Regions from separate parts of the Endozoicomonas sp. GU-1 genome, predicted to be linked through region 1. Evidence: predicted binding sites of a transcription regulator. Region 1 holds the regulator's gene; the other holds the start of a gene.
The links. The regulator FNR, encoded in region 1, switches genes on or off when oxygen is low (the NO sensors DNR and NnrR bind a similar motif). The targets are predictions, from matches to a motif close to TTGATNTANATCAA.
Positions count from the first base shown of each region.

Region 1 (3,421 bases):
AGTGATTACCCAGCTGATCTGCCACTTCAAACTGCATTTCAGCGATATTGAACAGCGGTTTGATATTCAATTCAGGGATTACTTCCGGGATGAGCTGGCAAGACTGGAGCCGATGAGGGCGGACGGCCTGATCAGTCTCAATAGCGATGGCTTGCTGGAAGTACTGCCGAAGGGAACGCTGCTGATCCGTAACATCTGTATGCAGTTCGACCACTATCTCCATCAACCGGAAATGAAAGAAAAGACGCTCTACTCAAAGGTTATCTGAGCAGCACTCCGGAGCAATCACCAGGCTCCGGAGCCCCTCTCCCGCCAGTACCGACAATGACTGATCATCCCGCACAGAACCGAAACCTCTCTGCAGCTCACCGGCTTATCAGCAAAAAACTGAAACTGACGACGACTTGCCACCACTATCACATTGATTTACTTGAAACATAAGTGCAAAATCTGTCATGTCCGTTAAATACCACGAACGAAAATTTAATCCTGTGACATAAGACAATGTCAGATTGATTTTCCAGGGATAAAGACATACAACCACCAGGAGCCATGACCATACTATTATCAGGGTCAGCCCTGGGCTGGATAGACGACACGGCAGATGAAAGCTCACCGGAACCACCGCAGTTTATGACGCATTGCTAAAGCAGCACCAAACCCCTACCCTGGGTCTGCCCGGTTGCGTACATACCTGATTTACACTCCGGTAATACTTTTCATACACTTGGTTTTCCATAAACAGTGTCGAATTTCGCCAAATACGACTTTGAGGCCTCTCAATGACGTCAAAGCCCAACGTCCGACAGCCGAGCCATGTGGCTTGCAGAGACTGCAGCCTCAGCTCACTGTGCCTGCCACTGGCACTGAGCATTAAGGATATCGATCAGCTGGATCACATTATCAAGCGTGGGCGTCCTTTGAAAAAAGGCGAACACCTGTTTCTGGAAGGTGACCCCTTTACCAGCGTCTTTGCTGTTCGCTCAGGGGCTCTCAAAACCTACACAGCGACCAATGAAGGTGAGGAACAAATCACCGGGTTTTACCTGCCCAGCGAAATTCTTGGCCTGAGCGGTATGGATACGGATACCTATCCGGTGTCGGCCCAGGCGATGGAAACCACCATGATCTGCGAGATTCCTTTTGAGCAACTGGAAACCCTTTCCGATCAATTCCCGGAACTGCGCCGACATCTGATGCGCCTGATGAGCAAGCGTATCCGTGAAGACCAGCAAATGATGATGCTGCTGTCCAAGAAAAACGCCGATGAACGTATTGCCACCTTCCTGATTAACCTGGCCAGCCGTTTTCGTCGCCGGGGCTTTTCTTCGCAGTCGTTCCGTCTGTCCATGTCGAGAAATGAGATGGGGAACTACCTGGGCCTGGCGGTAGAAACGGTTAGTCGTGTATTTACCCGATTCCAGAAAAACGGCCTGATCTCCGCCGTGGGCAAGGAAATCGAAATTCGCAACTCGGTTGAACTCTGTGCCCTGGCCGGGGGAAAAACCCTGGAACCCAACCCTATTGCTACCAACGCCTGACTTTATCCTCTAAAGAAGCTACCCTTTGAGGTGGCTTCTTCCTTTTTATCCATTGACTGACAGCGGCATGCTCCCTCCCATGCATACAAACGAATGTTCATCCGTTCAGGAATATCTGCGAACGCAAATCAGAACCATCGCCAACTGGCCCCATGAAGGCATCCTGTTTCGGGATATCACCACACTGTTTGAAAACCCGGAAGCCTGGCGTAAGGCCGTGGATGTCATGGTTCAGCGTTATGAGAACCAGACTTTTGATCGCATTGGCGCGCTTGATGCCCGCGGTTTCCTGCTTGGCTCGACACTGTCCTATATCATGAACAAGCCGCTGGCACTGTTTCGCAAGAAAGGCAAACTGCCCGGCAAAACCCTCAGTGTCGAGTATGACCTTGAATATGGTAAAGCCGTACTGGAAATGCATGAAGACACCATTAAGCCCGGTGAAAACATTCTGTTGGTGGATGACCTTATCGCCACCGGAGGCACACTGCTGGCTGCCGATCAGTTGATCCGACAAGCAGGAGCCAGCACACTGGAAGCTGCAGCTATCATCAACCTGCCAGACCTCAAGGGTGCTGACAGACTCAATGCGGCGGGCATTCCAACCTATGCCCTGTGCAATTTTGCCGGTGAGTAAAACCACCCTCAGTTCAGAATTTCAGGGATGATACGATATGTCTCTTAGATCCAGGGTCAATGTCTGGATCTGAGAGCCACTCCCGCAATTACAGGACGCACAGACCGGGATCTACCCGGAAAAAGGACTTTGCAAATGGGAATATGCGCCAAGGAACTAAGGCACTATGTTGTTCGCCCCGCACTCAAGCATCTGGGTATGTGGAGCCCTACTGCTGAGAACCTGCTGCTTGGTACCGCGGCCAGAGAGTCCGGGCTTGGTTTTCATCTGAAACAGGCCAATCACCAGGCGCTCGGTATCTATCAGATTTCCCCACGCATGCACCGCAATATCTGGGACCTGTTTCTGGCCCCGAACGCTGACTTATCCAGCAAAGTCCGGGGACTGGCCAGCCAGCGGGAGTTTCTTTCCCACCCCCATCATGAACTGGCGACCAACCTGGTTTACGCCACCGCCATTGCCTGGCTTATCTATCACCGCTGCGGTATTCAGATCGAAGATATTGATAAAGAAGACATCACTGCCATGGCCAGATTATGGCAAAAGCACTTCCACAGCAGAAACCCCGGAACACTCCAGAGCTTCTGCGAAAGCTATCAAAAGATGATTATTGAATCAGGCTGCTCCACAGAGGAGTCAACGTACTTTAACCAGGCTGCAGCCAAACCGGCATAACAGGATTCAGCCTGCCTGCTCCCTTATCGCCTTGATGATGGATGCTCCCCTACAACCCCTTGGCCTCAGCACATTGAACACAGAGGTCAGCATAAGGCATAACCTCAAGGCGCTGAACCGGAATTTCCTTACCGCAGGACAGGCAGAAACCGTAATCGCCCTCATTTATACGATCAAGGGCGCGGTTAATTTTACCCAGTTCAATCACCGCCTCGTTACCCAGTGCATCAATAACCTCATCATTCTCCCGTTCCTGCGCCTGCTCAGACCAGTCGGCACTGTTTTTTCGGGAAGCATCCTGTTTAATTTTACCCAGACGCGTATTCAGCTCATCCCTGCGAGCCATCAACCATTTCTGCCACTTATCATGATTTGTCATTTTGCTACCCCTGCACAAAAATACTGTAGAATCCTGCTGTTTATTCTATAAACAATGGTTGTGTCAAAAGGTCACTCTTTACCATAAAACAACGCCGACGAACCTTATCCCCACTCACAAAAACGGATAAAGTAATTACCAACCTGCGGCGTACTGATTCTTTCCAAAATCATGAATTCAAATAGTAGA
Region 1 covers NZ_CP114771.1:1,885,386-1,888,806, forward strand. Annotated here, with positions in the region: gene hemN (oxygen-independent coproporphyrinogen III oxidase) at 1-268, shown strand, start outside; gene fnr (fumarate/nitrate reduction transcriptional regulator Fnr) at 783-1,541, shown strand; gene O3276_RS07600 (adenine phosphoribosyltransferase) at 1,621-2,178, shown strand; gene O3276_RS07605 (hypothetical protein) at 2,377-2,853, shown strand; gene O3276_RS07610 (TraR/DksA family transcriptional regulator) at 2,903-3,232, opposite strand.

Region 2 (3,421 bases), 500 kb from region 1:
GGGTACCACAGGAAGTCTGCTGGAAAAAGAACTGTCTATGCCGGTCACAAAATTTATCAGTGGTCCGCTGGGTGGAGACCAGCAGATTGGCGCATTGATTTCTGAATGCAAACTGGACCTGCTGGTATTTTTCTGGGACCCGTTTGAGCCAATGCCCCATGATCCGGATGTTAAGGCATTGTTACGGATTGCAGCGGTGTGGAATATCCCGGTTGCCTGTAACCAGAGCTCGGCGGATTACATATTCTCGTCAGACTTGCTTGGACAATCTCATAACCGGCATATTCCGGATTATGACAGCTATCTACAGCAAAGAACGCTTTGATTTTATGGGTTCAAAAAAAGCACAAAGGCCTTGAAATAAGGGCCTTTGGCGAAAATAATCCGGGAAAGTAATGACTGGGTTCCGCTAGACAAGCTCCGCTGAATAAGCCTGGCTGGTAGTGTCAGTATTCAAAAACAATCAATATAAAACGGGTATTCAATACTCAGAGTTGTCGTTGCCGTCTCTGCTCATTGAGCCAATACCGAAGCCTGAAGGCCCGTACTGGCGGCGCTTTTTGTAGGTTACCTTGGGCTCGGCGCTGCTATGGCGGTCTTCAGGCGCAGCAGGTCTGCAGCTCATAGTGCCGCTGATGGCGCTGTTGTTACCAACGCTGTTACCACTGCGATAGCTTTGACCACCGGACGAAAACCTGCGGACAGGCTGCTTGGTAACCGATGGCTGAAAAACGGAAACAGGCGTCTGTTCATACAGGTCTCTTTCTGAGTCCCGCTCAGACAGCAGTTCACTGTTCTGGACAGAACCTTCCTGCATATTCAGGCGCATACGATATGGGTGACCGTAACCTCTACGGCGACGTGGCTTGTGGTCTTTTGGCTCAGGTGGCTTCAGGCCGGTGAACTGTTCGTAAATGGTTGTGTAAATATATTTGCTCATAACTACCTCCTGTTCATCCTCTCCCAGAAACGGATAAAATGTCTTTATTTGGTTGACGATGTTAGACAAACCCATTTTCGGTATGAATAGGTAACACTACTTAAAACTCTCTGAATAAACGGCAACAAACGTTAACAGTATAATGTTAGTGTCGTTAATTATTTTGAAAAACGAAACGAAATAGAATTAACAGAAACAAAGACTAGCATTCATAAAAATGGATCGTTGCTTGATTTCATAATTTTTTTGAATTTTGGACTATTGGTAATAACTAATTTTTGCTAATCAAGGGATAGTTAATAAAATATAAGAGGATATCCTTTTTTGTTAATTCCTGTGGAAATCTGTTTATGTATTTTTATAACCAGTAGGTATTAACACTGATGGCGGAGTTGTCGTATATACGTTAATTTGACTGAAATTATTTCTTATTCACCGGGTTGGCCGGCTTTACACCTGCGGTATGACCACATAAATGTGATGATTTTTGTGATGATGTGTTATCGCAATATCTGCGTCCCCGCAAGACAGGCAAACGATACGCCGACAATGATTTACTTTCATTGATGCAGATCAAGTTGGTGTCACCGCCAATCGATGCAGTCTGACTGACCCGGAACAGCATTCCCAAAGAATTCTCCAACCTATCAGGAGCCTCTTAGTATGACTGTAACCACCAGCGAACTGCCAGCAGCATGGGAAGGATTCACTTCCGGCGACTGGTCCGAAAGCATCAACGTTCGTGACTTTATCCAGAAAAACTACACCCCTTACGAGGGTGACAGTTCCTTCCTGGCCGGTTCCACTGAAGCAACAGACAAACTGTGGGCTGATGTTATGGAAGGCATCAGGGAAGAGAACCGCACTCACGCCCCCCTGGATTTCGATACCGATCTGCCATCCACTATTACTTCTCACGACGCTGGCTACATCAATAAAGATCTGGAAACCATTGTTGGTCTGCAGACTGATAAGCCGCTGAAGCGTGGCATCATCGCCAACGGTGGCATCCGTATGGTTGAAACTTCCTGTGAAGTTTATGGCCGTAAACTGGATGACATGGTTAACAAGATCTTCACTGAATATCGTAAGACGCACAATTCCGGTGTTTTCGATGTTTATACTGCTGACATTCGCAACTGTCGTAAGTCAGGTGTGATCACCGGTCTGCCGGATTCCTACGGCCGTGGACGTATTATCGGTGACTACCGTCGAATCGCTCTGTACGGTATTGACCGACTGATTGTTGATAAGAAGGCCCAGCACAAGTCTCTGGATGCAGCGCTGACTGCCGGTGAAAATCTTGAGCGTACTATCCAGCTGCGTGAAGAGATCATGGAGCAGATCAAGGCGCTGATGCAGATCAAGGAGATGGGGGCCAAATACGGTTGCGATCTCGGTAACCCTGCTGCCTCTGCCCGTGAAGCGGTTCAGTGGACGTACTTTGGTTACCTGGCTGCGGTTAAGTCCCAGAATGGTGCGGCCATGTCTCTGGGACGTACGGCTACTTTCCTGGATATCTATATCCAGCGTGACCTGGAAGCAGGCAAAATCACTGAAACGGACGCCCAGGAACTGATCGATCACTACGTAATGAAGTTGCGTATGGTTCGCTTCCTGCGTACCCCTGAATACGATCAGCTGTTCTCTGGCGACCCGATCTGGGCCACTGAGGCTATCGGCGGTATGGGCCTTGATGGTCGTACACTGGTTACCAAAAACTCTTTCCGTCTCTTGAACACCATGTACACCATGGGACCATCACCAGAGCCAAATATTACGGTGTTGTGGTCTGAGCAGCTGCCGGTGTCTTTCAAAGAGTATTGCGCCAAAGTATCCATCGATACCAGCTCTATCCAGTACGAAAATGATGATCTGATGCGTACTGATATGAACAGCGATGATTACGCCATCGCCTGCTGTGTGTCGCCAATGGTTGTTGGCAAGCAGATGCAGTTCTTCGGTGCCCGCGCCAACCTGGGTAAAACGCTGCTGTACGCCATCAATGGCGGTGTGGACGAGAAGCTGAAAATTCAGATTGGTCCGAAAACTGACAAGATCACGTCGGAATACCTGGATTACGACGATGTCTATGCACGTTTTGATACGCTCATGGATTGGCTGGCCAGTCAGTATGTGGCTGCCCTGAACTGTATTCATTACATGCACGACAAGTACTCTTACGAGGCTTCTCTGATGGCCCTGCATGACCGTGATGTTATTCGCACCATGGCCTGTGGTATTGCCGGATTGTCCGTTGCTGCTGACTCTCTGTCGGCCATTAAATACGCCAAAGTCAAGCCGGTGCGTGATGAAGACGGCATTGCTATCGACTTCGAAATTGAAGGTGATTTTCCGAAGTTTGGTAATAACGAAGAGCGTGTCGATACGATTGCCTGTGAACTGGTTGAAACGTTCATGAAGAAAGTCGCTTCTCACACGATGTATCGCGATGCGATTCCAACCCAGTCCGTTCTGACC
Region 2 covers NZ_CP114771.1:1,387,522-1,390,942, reverse strand. Annotated here, with positions in the region: gene O3276_RS05710 (methylglyoxal synthase) at 1-325, shown strand, start outside; gene O3276_RS05705 (hypothetical protein) at 482-940, opposite strand; gene pflB (formate C-acetyltransferase) at 1,604-3,421, shown strand, end outside.
Region 2: a site for FNR is predicted at 1,504-1,517, ahead of pflB (formate C-acetyltransferase). Genes of this name have one in related genera too.